3 regions of the Streptomyces sp. NPDC096046 genome follow, and region 3 is predicted to be linked to each of the others. Evidence: riboswitches for the same ligand, from Rfam matches in the RefSeq annotation. Region 3 holds a riboswitch; each other region holds the start of a gene.
The links. A riboswitch is a leader RNA that binds a small molecule or an ion and turns the genes downstream of it on or off. The one in region 3 is predicted to bind cyclic di-AMP.

Region 1 (4,907 bases), on a different contig from region 3:
GGCGACAGCGCCCCCTTGGCCGTCGGCACGGCCCTCACGCGCAGTGAACCGCTCTCACGCCACCGTTGCGATCCGCATCCTGATGTCGTCCGGCGACAGCGCCCCCTTGGCCGTCACATGGTCGCCCGACGACTCTCCGCGCAATCGGCGCCCGATCCACGGCACCAGGAAATCGCGCGCCCAGGCGACGTTGTCCCGCCGCACGTCGAGAACGCCGCGCGGGGGCAGCGGAGGCCACGCCTGCTCGGGGTCGGCCGGCACGTCGAGGCCGAGCACCTGGCCCGCGCGGAGCGCCACGCGCGTGTGCCCCTCGGGGGACAGGTGCAGCCGGTCGGCGTCCCAGGCCCTGCGGTCCTGGACACTGCGCAGGGACCACAGGTCGAGCACCGGGCAGCCGTACCGGTCTGCGATGGCCCGGACGTGCCCGTTGTAGGTGGCGATCTTGCCGCGCAGGTGCCTGAGCACGGGCACGCCACGGGTGTCGAATCCGGTCGTCACCATGACCGTGCCGGATACCGCGGTGAGCTGGACCAGGGCCCGCTCGAAGCGCTCGGCGACCTCGTCGGGGTCGGTGCCGGGCCGGATGATGTCGTTGCCCCCGGCGCAGAACGAGACGAGGTCCGGGGCCATGGCGACGGCCCGCGGAACCTGGTCGGCCACGATCTGGTCGAGGAGCTTTCCGCGTACGGCGAGATTGGTGTACTGGAAGTCGCCCTCGGGCCTGCGGTCGGCGAGCAGGACGGCGAACCGGTCGGCCCAGCCGACGAACGCCCCGTCGGGGCCGGGATCACCCACGCCCTCGGTGAAGCTGTCCCCCACCGCTACGTACGACCCGATCACTACTCTGCTGTCACTCTTCGAATCGTCTGCCACAGCAGTCCATGATTCACCTTCGAATGTGACCTACGCGACCGTAGGAAGGGATTGACTGGCGGTGAGATAAGCCACTTTCCAAGGGTTCGTCAACTTCGGAATACACCGCTCGTCAGGGATGTTTCCGAGTGAACCGCCAGACCCGGAATCCGCTGATCCGAAAATGGCTCCAGACGGTCCGGAAGGCGAAATGCCCGCTCGTGTACGGCTGCGGGTCGAGGTGACCGAAGACGAGTCGCCCGTTGTTCCACCACTGGACCGTGGAGCCGTCGGAGACGATGCGGACCCGGTTCGGCTCGTTGGGCACCAGCAGCGGCTCGGCGTAGTCGAGGAGCAGGGGGCGGACACCGGGCTGACCGACGTAACGGCGCAGCCTGGTCGTGGTGTTGTGGTTGGCGCCGTAGCCCGCGTAGTACGCCGTGAGGTGGTCGTACTCGTCGAAGGCCCCGGCGCGCGGTGTGGCGAGGAGATCCTCCGGGGAGCGGACGTCGGTCGCGTTCCAGAAGTTGTTCAGGTCCGAGACCCGGTCGTTCACCCCGCCCGCGGAGACCGGGGTCGCGGTGTATTCGAGAAGGTACGGCCCTTCGAGCCGCTGCCTGAACCACACGGTAGCGCCGCTCGGTACGTCGATCTCCAGGATGCCGCGGGAGGCGGTGACGGTACCGCCGCCCTGGAGTTCGGTCGCCCACTGCCCGAGGCCGTGACAGAAATCGTCGCGGGCGACGAGGCGGCGATGACGGGAGGCGGCGTGCGCGCCGCCCGTCGGGGAGACGACCGCCAGGGCGGCTCCGGCGGACAGGGCTGCGAACGTTCTGCGGGTGGTCGGCACGGGACACAGCTCCTTCAGAAAGCGCTTGCACTCTCGACGTGATCACTGTGTCCCAACTGCCGCCCGCTGTCGATCCCTTGAGGCGATCGACACGGACAGGCCGAAGGCCGGACCCGGGATCGGGGTCCGGCCTTCGGTCGCGTGTCAGGCAGGTGGTCGTGCGGTCGGTCAGCCGACGGAGACGCCGTGCGAGCGCAGGAAGGCGACCGGGTCCACGTCCGAGCCGTAGTCCGGCGTGGTGCGGATCTCGAAGTGCAGGTGCGGTCCGGTCACGTTGCCGGTGGCGCCCGACAGGCCGATCTGCTGCCCGGCGGTCACGGTCTGGCCGGCCGAGACGGAGAGCTGGGACAGGTGGGCGTACTGGGCGTAGTAGCCGTCGGCGAGCTTGATGACGACCTGGTTGCCGTAGGCGCCGCCCCAGCCGGCGGAGACGACGGTGCCCGCGCCGACGGCCTTGAGGGAGGTGCCGGTCGGGACGACGAAGTCGACACCGGTGTGGTAACCGCTGGACCACATGCTGCCGGACATGCGGTACGGGGTACCGACGGTGGCACCGGCCACCGGGAGGCTGTAGCCACTGGAGTTGCTCTGGGCGGCGGGCCCGGCGGCGGGCTTGGCGGCGGCCGGCTTCGCGGCGGTCTCCGCCTTCGGGGCCGACTCGGCGGCGGACGGCTTGGCGGCCGAGGGCTTCGCGGCCGAGGCCTTCGGCGCGGACGGGGCCGAGGCCTTGGGCGCGCTCGCGGCCTTCTTGCCGATCGACAGCTTCAGGCCCGGGTGGATCAGCGACGGGTCGGAGCCGACGGCGTCACGGTTGTCCGCGTAGAGCTTCTTCCAGCCGCCGCTGACGTGCTGGTCGTCGGCGATCTTCGCGAGGTAGTCGCCGGCCTTCACGGTGTACGTGTGGGCGCCGGTGGCCTTGCCGGCGGCCTTCTCGCCGGCGGCCGGAGCCGACTGGACGGCCTTGTCCGGAGCCGACTGCGGGGTGGCGGCGTGGGCGCCGGTGGCCCCCATGAGCGGCAGGGCGAGAGCGGCCCCGCCCGTTCCGGCGACGGCGATGGAGCGGGTGAAACGCTGGGTCTTGGGGCGGCGGTGCTTACCCTTCGCGGGCATGACGAATTCCTCTCCGTCGCCTGCGAGGTGAGCTGTCGGGTGCGGGCTGGAGATGCCCGGTCGCGCCGAGGCGCGACTTAACCCCAAGCCGTTCCGGGAACCGGAACAGGCGTCTTACCTGTGGGTCCCCCGCTCCTGCCGTACGTCGGGTCAGTGTGTGGGGCTCCGGGCGGCGGCAGGATTAGGCGTCCGTCCGGATGGGTGTGGAACGTAAGCGACCAAGACGCAATGGGACAAGCTTGCGGTTGCCCGCGACGGTGTTTTCCTCGACGCGCCGACACACATGCCGTCACCGAGCGTGGATGACCGATCTTCCGCTTTTCTCAATGACCCTTGCCGCCATGGAAATTACGTGAACATGGCAGCAACGCATCGTCACGAATATGACGATGGTCACGCACCCCGACCTCATCCCCCTTACGATCGGGGCACGTTACCCCATAGCAGCCGAAACTCCCTATTCGGGCAGAACGACTACTTGCGCCTAAGACGGACGACAGTGGCGTCGAAATCTCCGCTCAGGCCGACCCGCAATCCGTGGTGCAGCAGCACGGCCCCTCGATGAACTTCGCCCGTTTCGAGGCATTCGTACGCCGCTGTCGGGTCAAGGCCGCGCAGCCGCAGCGTCGGCACGGGCTCGCCGTAGTGCTGCGCCTGGAGCCAGGCGAGGACGACGGTCTCCGCGCCGAGGACATACTGCACGGCGCTCAGGCCGCCCTCCGGGGGCCGCAGCCGGTACAGGTCGCCGCGCTGCACCACGGGCCGGATCTCCTTGTACAGCCCCACCCACCGCTCCGCCTCGGCGAGCTCTTCCGGCGTCCACCGCGTGAGGTCGCCGCCGACCCCGAGCACCCCGGCCATGGCGCTGACGAATCGGAACCGCAGGGAACTGGCCCGGTGGTTGAGCATGGCGTTCGGACTGTCGGTGACCCAGGCGGCCATGACCCGGGCCGGGTGGAGCTGGCTGAAGCCGTGCTGGATGGCGAGCCGGTCGAGGGGGTCGGTGTTGTCGGAGGTCCACACCTGGTCCGTACGGCTCAGCACCCCGAGGTCGATCCGGCCGCCGCCGCCCGAGCAGGACTCGAAGGCCACACCCGGGTGGGCGGCCCGCAGCCGGTCCAGCAGGGCGTACAGGCCGCGCACGTGGTCGACCCACAGTCGCTGCGGGTAGGGGTCGTCCGGCCACCCGGCGTCGGTGAAGCAGCGGTTGAAGTCCCACTTCACGTAGTCGACCGGCGCGCCGGAGAGGAGCCCGTCGAGCTGCTCCCACAGGTACTCCCGGACGTCCTCCCGAGCCAGGTTGAGGACGAGCTGATTGCGGAACTCCGTCCTCTTTCGTCCTGGTTGGTACTGCACCCAGTCCGGGTGCGCCCGGTACAGGTCGCTGTCCGGGTTGACCATCTCGGGCTCGACCCAGATGCCGAACCGCATGCCGAGGCCGTGCACGTGGTCGGCGAGCGGCTTCAGCCCGCCCGGGAAGCGGTCGGGATTGGGGGTCCAGTCGCCCAGCCCGGCCCGGTCGCTGGTGCGCGCCCCGAACCAGCCGTCGTCGACCACGAACAGCTCGACGCCCAGGGCGGCGGCCCGCTCGGCGAGCGCCCGCTGCTGCTCCTCGGAGATGTCGAACTCGGTGGCCTCCCAGGAGTTGAACAGCACCGGCCGGTCCTGCTCGGCGTCCGGGATCACATACGCCCGCTGATAGGCGTGCCAGGCGCGGCTCGCCCCGCCGAAACCGCCGTCGCTCCAGAGCCCGGCGAAGACAGGGGTCGTGTACGACTCCCCGGTGCCGAGCATCAGCAGGCCGGAGTCGTCGTAGCCGGCCCCGCCGGTGATCTGCACGCGGGCGTCGGGGAGCCGGGCCACGGCGATGCGCCAGGAGCCGGACCAGCCGAGGGCGCAGCCGTAGACCTCGCCGTGCTCCTCGGTGGCGTCGGTGTCGAGGGCGACCCAGGGCAGGTGCTGGTGGGAGGTGTGGCCGCGGCGGCTGCCGATGACCTTCTCCCCGTGGGTGAGGCCGGAGCGCGTCAGCCGGGACTCGGCACCCCAGCGGCCGTGCAGCTGCGACAGTCGCCAGGCGTCCCGGTCGGGCAGGGTC
Region 2 (4,907 bases), on a different contig from region 3:
CCCCTGGCGGAACCTGCTGTTCTGCTTCGCCTGGGGCGCCTGCGCGGCGGCGCTGATAGCGATCGTCGCCAACAGCTTCGCGACGAGATGGATCGCGACGGCGACGGCTGACCCGTCCAGCGCGGACACCCTGGGCGCGACGGTGATAGCGCCGGTGGTCGAGGAGTCGGCCAAAGCGGCGGCCGTCCTGCTGGTCTTCCTCTTCCGGCGCCGCGACTTCACCGGCATCGTCGACGGCGTCGTCATAGCCGGGGTCACCGCCACCGGCTTCGCGTTCACGGAGAACATCCTCTACCTGGGCACCGCCTTCGGCACCGACCAGCTCACCGGCGGCACCGGCATCGCCTCCGTCACGGCGGCGACCTTCTTCGTGCGCATCATCATGTCGCCGTTCGCGCACCCGCTGTTCACCGTCCTCACCGGCATCGGCTTCGGCATCTCCGCGCTTTCGGCGGAGCACCGGCATCTGCGCCGCGTCGCCTTCCCGCTGTCCGGGCTGCTGCTCGCGATGGGCATGCACGCGATGTGGAACGGCTCGTCGGCGTTCGGCGAGTACGGGTTCTTCGCCGTGTACGCGGCGTTCATGGTGCCCATCTTCGGGCTGCTGACGTGGCTGGTGATCTGGACCCGGCAGCGGGAGCTGAAGACCGTGCGGGCGGAGCTGCCCGCCTACGCCGTGGCCGGCTGGCTGACCCCCGCCGAGCCGTTCGCGCTCGGCTCGATGCGGGCCCGGCGGATCGCCCGCCAGGACGCCCGCCGGTCCGCGGGCAGGGCGGCGGCCCGGGAGGTGGCCCGCTACGAGGCGTACGCGACATCGCTGGCGTTCCTGCGGCACCGGGCCCGGCGGGGCAGCGCCGCCTCCGACTTCGCCGTACGGGAGCGGGAGCTGCTCGGCGAGCTGTGGCGGCGCCGGGAGGTGGCCCGCCCGGCGCTGGACCACGCGGCCCGGATGACGGCCCCTCCGGTCCCGGCGGCGGTTCAGCCCTGGCCGGTGTACGGGGTGTACGGCCACGGCCACCAGCCGGCGCCCTACCCCGCGTACAACCCGTACCGCTCCTAGCCCGGGCTCAGGCCAAGGCCTCCGCGCCGTGCCACCGCGCACCCGGCCCGCCACGGAGCCGGGCGAGGGCCACCGTGCACCGCGACCACCGCGACCACGGGAACCTCATTCCCCACGGGGCACGACACTCCCGTGGACACCGCGCCGGGAAGACCGCCGGCCCTGACGTCGGGGGGTCGTCGTCAGGGCCGCCGGTGCTTCAACGGGTCTGGTGGCTTACGGGTTCAGTCCCTTGCCCCGCAGCCACGCCATCGGGTCGATGCCGCCGGCGGATCCGCCGGAGTGGACCTCCAGGTGGAGGTGCGCCCCGGTGACGTTGCCGGTGGCGCCCACGCGGCCGATGACGTCGCCGGTGCTGACCTTCTGGCCGACGCTGACGCCGATGGACGACTGGTGCGCGTACCAGATCTCGGTGCCGTCATCGAGGGTGAGGACGGTCTTGTAGCCGTACGAGCCGTTCCAGCCCGCCTCGGTGATGGTGCCGCTGTGCACCGCCTTGATCGGCGTGCCCGTGGGGGCGGCGAAGTCGAGGCCGGTGTGGTAGCCGGAGGACCAGTAGGCGCCGGCCTGGCCGAAGCTGGAGGTGATGGTGTACGAGGAGGTCGGCAGCGTGAACTGCTTGGCGAGGGCGGCGAGCCGCTCGGCCTCGGCCTTCTTCTCGGCCTCTTCCTCCGCCTTCTTCTTGGCTTCGGCGGCCTTGGCCTTGGCTTCCTTCTCCGCCTTGGCGACGGCTTCCGCCGCCGCCTTCTCGGCGGCGGCCGCCGCGTCCTGGGCGGCCTTGGTCTCGATCTGGTCCTGCTGGTGCTCGACCTGCGCCATGATCCGGGCGCGCAGCGCCTCGCCGGCGCCCGCGCCGGAGGCGCCCTGCTGGGGGTCCGCCGTGGCGGTGCCGAGGCTGCTGAGCGGGGTGGCGGAACCTTCGGGGGTGTCGTCATCCGAGATGAGGGAACCCACCGAGGGCAGGTCCGGCACGGAGATGGACACCGGGGGCTTGCCGGTCTGGGCGCTGGCCATGCCGCCCGCACCGACGGCGGCTATGACACCGACGCCGAGGACGGTGGAGCTGCGGGCGAGACCTCCGCCGCGCTGCTTGGTGACGCGGTGCCGGCCACGGACGGGACGGATGGACTCCTCGGTGGGGTTCCACTCCTGGAACGGGCCCTCGTCGGTGCGCTGACCGCCGTAGCCGAAGCTGTCGGTGTCGCGCTTCGGCGCGAGCGGGGCCGCGGGGGCAGGCCGGTTTGACGCCACGTGGGCGTGCTCCTTTCCTTCCTTCTCGCCTACCGGGTTAGCTGACGGGTTCGGAGCAGGAAGGTCTCCTACGCGCGTATACCCGCCGTGCTTCCACGGTGGCATCCGCGCGATTCACCCCAAGTGGTGGTTCCCCGGTTCCCTTTCGGGATTCGGCGCGTGCGCACGGAGCCGCCTTCTGTGACGGCTGGGACGACCGCGCTGCGTTATCGAACGTTAATAGACGCGCGAGGGGTATTCCAGCGATTCCACTTGATCATTAACCTTTTTCGCGCGGACTTACCTGCCATGACCGGCTCAAATCGGGCGAGTTGACCACACCGCAAGTGACTGACGGGGTTTGACGGTATGTCAGTTGTTATGCGGAACGGGATGGTTCGCTCACCGACCGTAATGGCCGTCATCAGGGTTACGGGGAAATGCACCGAGGGCCGGAACCCTTTCGGATTCCGGCCCTCGGCCTTCAGTAGCGGGGACAGGATTTGAACCTGCGACCTCTGGGTTATGAGCCCAGCGAGCTACCGAGCTGCTCCACCCCGCGCCGTTGTGACTCCAGTGTACGCCATCCGCGGGACGCTTCGCGCACACCCGCCGCTCAGCCGCCCGGGGTGCCCGTGTGGGTGAGGGTTTTCAGGCGGTGAACAGGTCGTCGGTCCCGGCCGGTTGGGACCGTGCGGCCACCTTGTGAGCGGCGGGGACGGGCCGGCCGATCCGTTCCTCCGGGTGGTGGAGGGCGACCTCCAGGTGAGGTCCGAGGCCCTCGTCGACGCGTCCGCCGCACAGCCACTCGGGTGCCGCCGTCCTTCGTCTCCGCGCTGACCTCATGGCCGCCGCCTCCGCGCCGTCGTTCTGACCCCGCAGGCAGCGTGACCCGGACAGCGGTGCGGACGCAGGATCCGTTGGACCGATCGGCCCGCACTCAGCCCGGGAGGTGGCGGTTCGGGGCCTTGGCCCGCTCCTCGTGCTCCGGCAGGACGACGACCTCCACTCCGGCGGCCGAGAGAAGGCCGCTGCCGTCGGCGTCCGCGACGAAGGTGTCCGGCTCACGCCAGGCCGTGACGACCCGCCGTACACCCGCGTCGAGGATCAGCCGGGCGCAGGGGGCGGGGCGGGAGGCGCGGCGGGCGCAGGGCTCCAGGCTGCTGTACACCGTCGCGCCGGACAGGCGCGGATCGGCCGGGTCGAGTTTCGCCAGGGCCGCCTCCTCGGCGTGCACGACCGGGTCGCCCGCCTCGCGGGAGTGGCCGCGGGCCAGTTCCGTGCCGTCGGCGCCGACCACCACCGCCCCCACGCTGAACGCCGTGTCCGACGGCGGGCAGTGGCCGGCCAGTTCGCAGGCGAGGGCCAGCCAGTGGTGGTCGGCGGCGGCGGGCAGGGGGCCGGTGCCCGGGGCGGTCGGCTCGTAGCGCATGAGGACGACGTCCTCGATCCGCCGCGACTCCAGCAGCCGGAGCCGGCCGCCCTGGTAGCCGCCGGGGCCGAAGAGGCGGGGTGCCCGGGGGTCGCCCACGAAGAGCGGGGCGAGGACCAGCTGGAGTTCGTCGGCCAGGCCCTGGGTGAGGAGCTGGGTGTGGATCAGACCACCGCCCTCGACCATGAGGCGGCGTACTCCCCGGACGTCGTGCAGGTGCGTGAGGAGCCGCCGCCAGTCGAGGTCGGGCCCGAGCGGGACGACGTCGGTGGCGAGGCCGAGGGCACGGGCGCGGGCGGCGCCCCGGTCGGTCGTGTAGAGGACCTTCTCCCCGCCGGTGTGCCAGAAGGGGGCGTCCGGGTCGAGGTCGCCGGAGCCGCTGACGGTGACCTTCAGGGGGTACTCCGGTTTCCCGGCGGCCGTGCGGGCGGTCCGGCGCGCCTCGGAGTTGACCAGCAGCCGGGGGTTGTCGGCGCGGATGGTGCCGGCGCCGATCAGAATGGCGTCGACGGAGGCCCGGACCTCGTCGACCCGGTCGAAGTCGGCCGGGCTCGACAGGAGCAGGCGGTCGGGTCCGGTGTCGTCCAGGTAGCCGTCGAGGGAGACGGCGGCGGACAGCAGGACGTACGGGTGAGGCATCGGCGCTCCGCGACTGGTCGGGACGGCGGGACTGGACCGGCTTGGTTCAAGTTTGAAACAAACCTACACTGGCGGCATGACGACTCGCTGGCTCACCCTCGATGAGCAGCGCGCCTGGCGCGCCTACATCGCCGCCTCGCTGCTCCTGGAGGACGCGATCGACCGGCAGCTCCAGCAGGACGCCGGCATGCCGCACCTGTACTACTCCATCCTGTCCGTCCTGTCGGAGTCCCCGGAACGGCGGCTGCGCATGACCGATCTCGCCGAGCGGCTGAAGATCACGCGCAGCCGGCTGACCTACGCGGTGACGCGACTGGAGAAGGACGGCATGCTGCGGCGCGAGGCCTGCTCCGCCGACAAGCGGGGCAGCGTCGCCACGCTGACCGACGAGGGCTTCGCCGTGCTGGAGCGCGCGGCGCCCGGCCATGTCGAGACCGTGCGGAGCTTCGTGTTCGACCGGCTCAGCGAGGAGCAGGTGGGGCAGCTGGAGATGATCTCCGCGGCGATCGCACAAGGGCTCCAGGAGGACGGGGCGCGGCCGGCGGC
Region 3 (4,907 bases):
ACCCTGGAGGACGCGCGCGCGTTCTTCCGCACCTACTACGCGCCGAACAACGCCGTGCTCTCGGTGGTCGGAGACATCGACCCGGAGCAGACCCTCGCCTGGGTGGAGAAGTACTTCGGCTCCATCCCCGGTCACGACGGCAAGCCCGCCCCGCGCGACGGCTCGCTGCCGGAGACCATCGGCGAGCAGCTGCGCGAGGTCGTCGAGGAGGAGGTCCCGGCGCGTGCGCTGATGGCCGCCTACCGGCTGCCGCACGACGGCACACGCGCGTGCGACGCGGCCGACCTCGCCCTCACCGTCCTCGGCGGCGGTGAGTCCTCCCGCCTCTACAACCGCCTGGTGCGGCGCGACCGTACGGCCGTGGCGGCCGGCTTCGGCCTGCTGCGGCTCGCCGGGGCGCCCTCCCTGGGGTGGCTGGACGTGAAGACGTCCGGTGACGTGGAGGTTCCGGTCATCGAGACCGCCATCGACGAGGAGCTCGCCCGGTTCGCCGAGGAGGGCCCCACCGCCGAGGAGATGGAGCGGGCCCAGGCCCAGTTGGAGCGCGAATGGCTGGACCGGCTCGGCACGGTCGCGGGCCGCGCCGACGAACTGTGCCGGTATGCCGTGCTGTTCGGCGACCCGCAGCTCGCCCTGACCGCCGTCCATCGCGTGCTGGAGATCACGGCGGAGGAGGTCCAGGAGGTCGCCAAGGCCCGCCTGCGCCCCGACAACCGCGCGGTGCTCGTCTACGAGCCCGTCGCCGACGAGACCGACGACGCCGAGGACACCGCAGCCGCGGCCACCGACGAGAACGAGGAGGCGGCCAAGTGACCGAGTTCGCCACGATGGACTTCCACCCCCGGCCGCAGGCGGGCGAGGCCCGGCCCTGGGCCTTCCCGGCACCCGAGCGGGGCACGCTCGACAACGGCTTGACGGTGCTGCGCTGCCACCGCCCCGGCCAGCAGGTCGTCGCCGTGGAGGTGCTGCTGGACGCCCCCCTGGACGCCGAGCCGGCCGGCCTCGACGGCGTGGCCACGATCATGGCCCGGGCCTTCTCCGAGGGCACCGACAAGCACTCCGCGGAGGAGTTCGCCGCCGAGCTGGAGCGTGCCGGCGCCACCCTCGACGCGCACGCCGACCACCCCGGCGTCCGGCTCAGCCTGGAGGTGCCGGCCTCCCGGCTCGCCAAGGGGCTGGGCCTGATCGCCGACGCCCTCCGGGCGCCCGCGTTCGCCGACAGCGAGGTGGAGCGGCTGGTCCGCAACCGCCTCGACGAGATCCCGCACGAGCTGGCCAACCCCTCCCGTCGCGCCGCCAAGGAGCTCTCCAAGGAGCTGTTCCCGGCGGGCTCGCGCATGTCGCGGCCCCGGCAGGGCACCGAGGAGACGGTCGCCACGATCGACTCCGCGGCCGTACGCGGCTTCTACGAGAAGCACGTCCGCCCCGCCACGGCCACCGCGGTGGTGGTCGGCGACCTCACCGGCATCGACCTCGACGCCCTGCTCGGCGACACCCTGGGCGCGTGGACGGGCTCCTCGGCCGAGCCGCGCCCGGTGCCGCCGGTGACCGCGGACGACACCGGCCGGGTCGTCATCGTGGACCGCCCGGGCGCCGTCCAGACGCAGCTGCTGATCGGCCGGATCGGCCCGGACCGGCACGACCGCGTGTGGCCCGCCCAGGTGCTCGGCACCTACTGCCTCGGTGGCACCCTCACCTCCCGCCTGGACCGCGTCCTGCGCGAGGAGAAGGGCTACACCTACGGCGTGCGTGCGTTCGGCCAGGTCCTCAGGTCCGCCCCGGACGGCACGGGTGCCGCGATGCTCGCCATCAGCGGTTCCGTCGACACGCCCAACACCGGGCCCGCTCTGGAGGATCTCTGGACGGTGCTGCGCACCCTGGCCGCCGAAGGTCTGACCGACGCCGAGCGGGACGTCGCCGTGCAGAACCTGGTCGGCGTGGCGCCGCTGAAGTACGAGACGGCGGCGGCGGTCGCGAGCACGCTGGCCGACCAGGTCGAGCAGCACCTGCCCGACGACTACCAGGCCACCCTGTACCGGCAGCTCGCCGCCACGGGCACCGTGGAAGCCACGGCGGCGGCCGTGAGCGCGTTCCCGGTGGACCGTCTGGTGACGGTCCTCGTCGGCGACGCGGCGCAGATCAAGGCGCCGGTGGAGGCCCTCGGCATCGGCGAAGTCACCGTCGTCGCCGCCGAGTAGCGGCACGCGCGCACAGGGGCCCTGGTCGCCTTCCCAGGCGCCAGGGCTCCTTTATGCCCGAATTGATACGGAGGTTGCCTGTCTGCCCTGTGGGATGCGCTACAAAAGCCGGGATCCGTTTGGGAATTGAAACTGGCGCCGCTTAGCGTCATCCGGGCTGTTCGTCAGGCAGTGCGCCGCACCCGCGGCACCGGACAGTCATCGCCGAGTCCCCGTACGGCGCGAGCCAGGGGAGCCGGGGACCCATCGCAGTCCCTGGGGTGAATCGGGCGCCCGCGCGAACCGCGAGGGAGTCCGTAGGAGACCTTCCTGCTCCGAACCCGTCAGCTAACCCGGTAGGCGAGAGGGAAGGAAAGGACCAGCCACTACATGGCGTTCACTCGCGCCACCGGGAAGCACCGTCGTCCCAGCAGGATCCAGCGCGGCACCGCCCGCGCGGCGGGCGTCGCGGCCCTCGCCACCACCGGCGTGATCGGCACCGTGGCGGCCCCCGCGGCCTTCGCCGCCGAGCCCGCCGCCGAACAGACGGGCCTCACCCCGGTCGTCACCATGGGCGACACCGTGGCCCAGCAGATCGACGCCCAGGCCCTCGCGCAGCAGCAGGCCGCCGACGAGGCCGCCGCCAAGCAGAAGGCCGAGGAGGCCGCGCGCAAGCGCGCCGCCGAGGCCGCCGAGAAGGCCAAGGCAGCGGCCGAGAAGGCCCGTGAGGCCAAGGAGCGCGCCGCCCGCGAGGCCGAGCGCAAGCGCCTCGACGCCTATGTGGCCCCGATCTCCAGCTCGTACGTCTCCACCGGCTACAAGGCCAGCAGCGGCCTGTGGTCCTCCGGCAGCCACACCGGCATCGACTTCCACGCCGCCACCGGCACCTCCGTCCACGCGGTCGGCGCGGGCACCGTCGTCGAGGCAGGCTGGGGCGGCTCCTACGGCAACCAGATCGTGATCAAGATGAACGACGGGACGTACACCCAGTACGGCCACCTGTCCTCCGTCGGCGTCTCGGTGGGTCAGCAGGTCACCCCCGGCCAGCAGATCGGCCTGTCCGGCGCGACCGGCAACGTCACCGGCCCGCACCTGCACTTCGAGGCCCGTACGAGCCCCGAGTACGGCTCGGACATCGACCCGGTCGCCTACCTCCGCTCGCACGGCGTGAACGTCTGACCGACGCCTCTTCACTCCGCCCGAAGCCCCGGCTCCCGCGAGCCGGGGCTTTCGGCGTTTACGGCGGCGGGCTGTCCAAAAAATATCCATGGATTCCCGTCTGCCGTCGGAAATTCCGGCTCATTGCAATAGAGTCACGGAACACGCGCCGCTCGCCGGCGTTTCACGGGGATTAAGCGGAGGTCGGATATGCGTATTCCCGCGCACTCGGTGTGCACGGCCATCCGGGACGACATCGTCGCGGGTGTCCACGCGCGCGGCAGCCGGCTCACCGAGGAACTCCTCGCGCGCCGCTACGGCGTCTCGCGGGTCCCCGTCCGCGAGGCACTGCGCACCCTGGAGGCCGAGGGCTTCGTGGTTACCCGGCGGCACGCGGGCGCGTGCGTGGCCGAACCCACCGAGCAGGAGGCGGCCGACCTGCTGGAGATGCGCATGCTGCTGGAACCGCTCGGCGCCGCCCGGGCCGCCCAGCGCCGCACCGAGGCGCATCTGAAGGTCCTGCGCGGTCTGGTCCGGCTGGGCCAGGAGCGGGCCCGCCGCGGCGCCAGCGACGATCTGCGCTCCCTGGGCGGCTGGTTCCACGAGACGCTCGCCCAGGCCTCCGGCAGTCCCGCGCTGACCTCGGTGCTCACCCAGCTCCGCCACAAGATCGCCTGGATGTACGCGGTGGAGGCGCCGCTCAGCCCCGTGGAGTCCTGGACCGAGCACGGTGCGATCGTGGACGCGGTGGCGCGTGGGGACGCCGAGCGCGCGCGGGCGGTCACGGCGCTGCACACCGAGCGCGCGACGGGCGCGCACCGCCTGCGCCTCGCCTCCGGCGGCGAGCGCGCCGAGCGTGTGAGGAACTCGCAACATCCCGTAAACACACCGAGCCTGCGGCATTAACACGGCAGCCGTATACAAAGAGAGCGGTTAATTCGCGGGGGCCTATTCACGCTGCCCTGCTGCGCGCAATTCCCGTCCGGGGGGAACGGGAATGGTGAAAGGCTCGCCCGGTGAATTCGGACGAGCCCTTCGCTGTGCGCCCGATCGGGCGCCCGGGAAAATCAGACGGTCTCGGGAAGCTCCTCGAGACCCTCGGAGACCAGCTTGGCCAGCCGGTCCAGGGCGGCGTCCGCGCCCTCGGCGTCGGAGGCGAGGACGATCTCCTCGCCACCCTGGGCGCCGAGGCCCAGGACGGCCAGCATCGAGGCCGCGTTGACGGGCTTGCCGTCTGCCTTGGCGATCGTCACCGGGACGCCTGCGGCCGTGGCGGCTCGGACGAAGATGGAGGCGGGACGGGCGTGGAGACCCTCGGCCCAGCCGACGTTGACGCGGCGCTCAGCCATGTGTTGCTGCCCTTCGCTTTTCAGGGTTGTCTAGACCAGTTTCCCATACCGTGAAGCTGCGCCGGGAGCGGTCCTCCAGGACCGCCCCGGGGTGCCGTCGGATCGCGGCCTCGACCCGACTGACGCCCTCCACAGACTGCCTCGCGCCGCTGTCGGACGCTAGCCGTACTCTGGGGCCCATGCAGACCTCGCCGGACCGGCACGAGTATCCCGCCCACTGGGA

Region 1: linked by a shared signal. The riboswitch ahead of ABTX62_RS22605 (M23 family metallopeptidase) and the one ahead of ABTX62_RS09940 (M23 family metallopeptidase) in region 3 are both predicted to bind cyclic di-AMP.
Region 2: linked by a shared signal. The riboswitch ahead of ABTX62_RS02360 (M23 family metallopeptidase) and the one ahead of ABTX62_RS09940 (M23 family metallopeptidase) in region 3 are both predicted to bind cyclic di-AMP.

The regions. Positions count from the first base shown of each region.
Region 1 is NZ_JBEOSZ010000026.1:39,650-44,556, forward strand. Features, by position in the region: gene ABTX62_RS22595 (SGNH/GDSL hydrolase family protein) at 55-840, opposite strand; gene ABTX62_RS22600 (DUF6250 domain-containing protein) at 986-1,702, opposite strand; gene ABTX62_RS22605 (M23 family metallopeptidase) at 1,871-2,812, opposite strand; cyclic di-AMP (ydaO/yuaA leader) riboswitch at 2,817-2,971, opposite strand; gene ABTX62_RS22610 (alpha-galactosidase) at 3,287-4,907, opposite strand, start outside.
Region 2 is NZ_JBEOSZ010000001.1:485,264-490,170, reverse strand. Features, by position in the region: gene ABTX62_RS02365 (PrsW family intramembrane metalloprotease) at 1-1,060, shown strand, start outside; gene ABTX62_RS02360 (M23 family metallopeptidase) at 1,277-2,311, opposite strand; cyclic di-AMP (ydaO/yuaA leader) riboswitch at 2,323-2,479, opposite strand; tRNA gene ABTX62_RS02355 (tRNA-Met) at 2,779-2,852, opposite strand; gene ABTX62_RS02350 (hypothetical protein) at 2,942-3,136, opposite strand; gene ABTX62_RS02345 (dihydrofolate reductase family protein) at 3,231-4,361, opposite strand; gene ABTX62_RS02340 (MarR family winged helix-turn-helix transcriptional regulator) at 4,438-4,907, shown strand, end outside.
Region 3 is NZ_JBEOSZ010000008.1:113,673-118,579, forward strand. Features, by position in the region: gene ABTX62_RS09930 (M16 family metallopeptidase) at 1-813, shown strand, start outside; gene ABTX62_RS09935 (M16 family metallopeptidase) at 810-2,198, shown strand; cyclic di-AMP (ydaO/yuaA leader) riboswitch at 2,391-2,555, shown strand; gene ABTX62_RS09940 (M23 family metallopeptidase) at 2,568-3,356, shown strand; gene ABTX62_RS09945 (GntR family transcriptional regulator) at 3,546-4,241, shown strand; gene ABTX62_RS09950 (HPr family phosphocarrier protein) at 4,403-4,684, opposite strand; gene ABTX62_RS09955 (bifunctional acetate--CoA ligase family protein/GNAT family N-acetyltransferase) at 4,864-4,907, shown strand, end outside.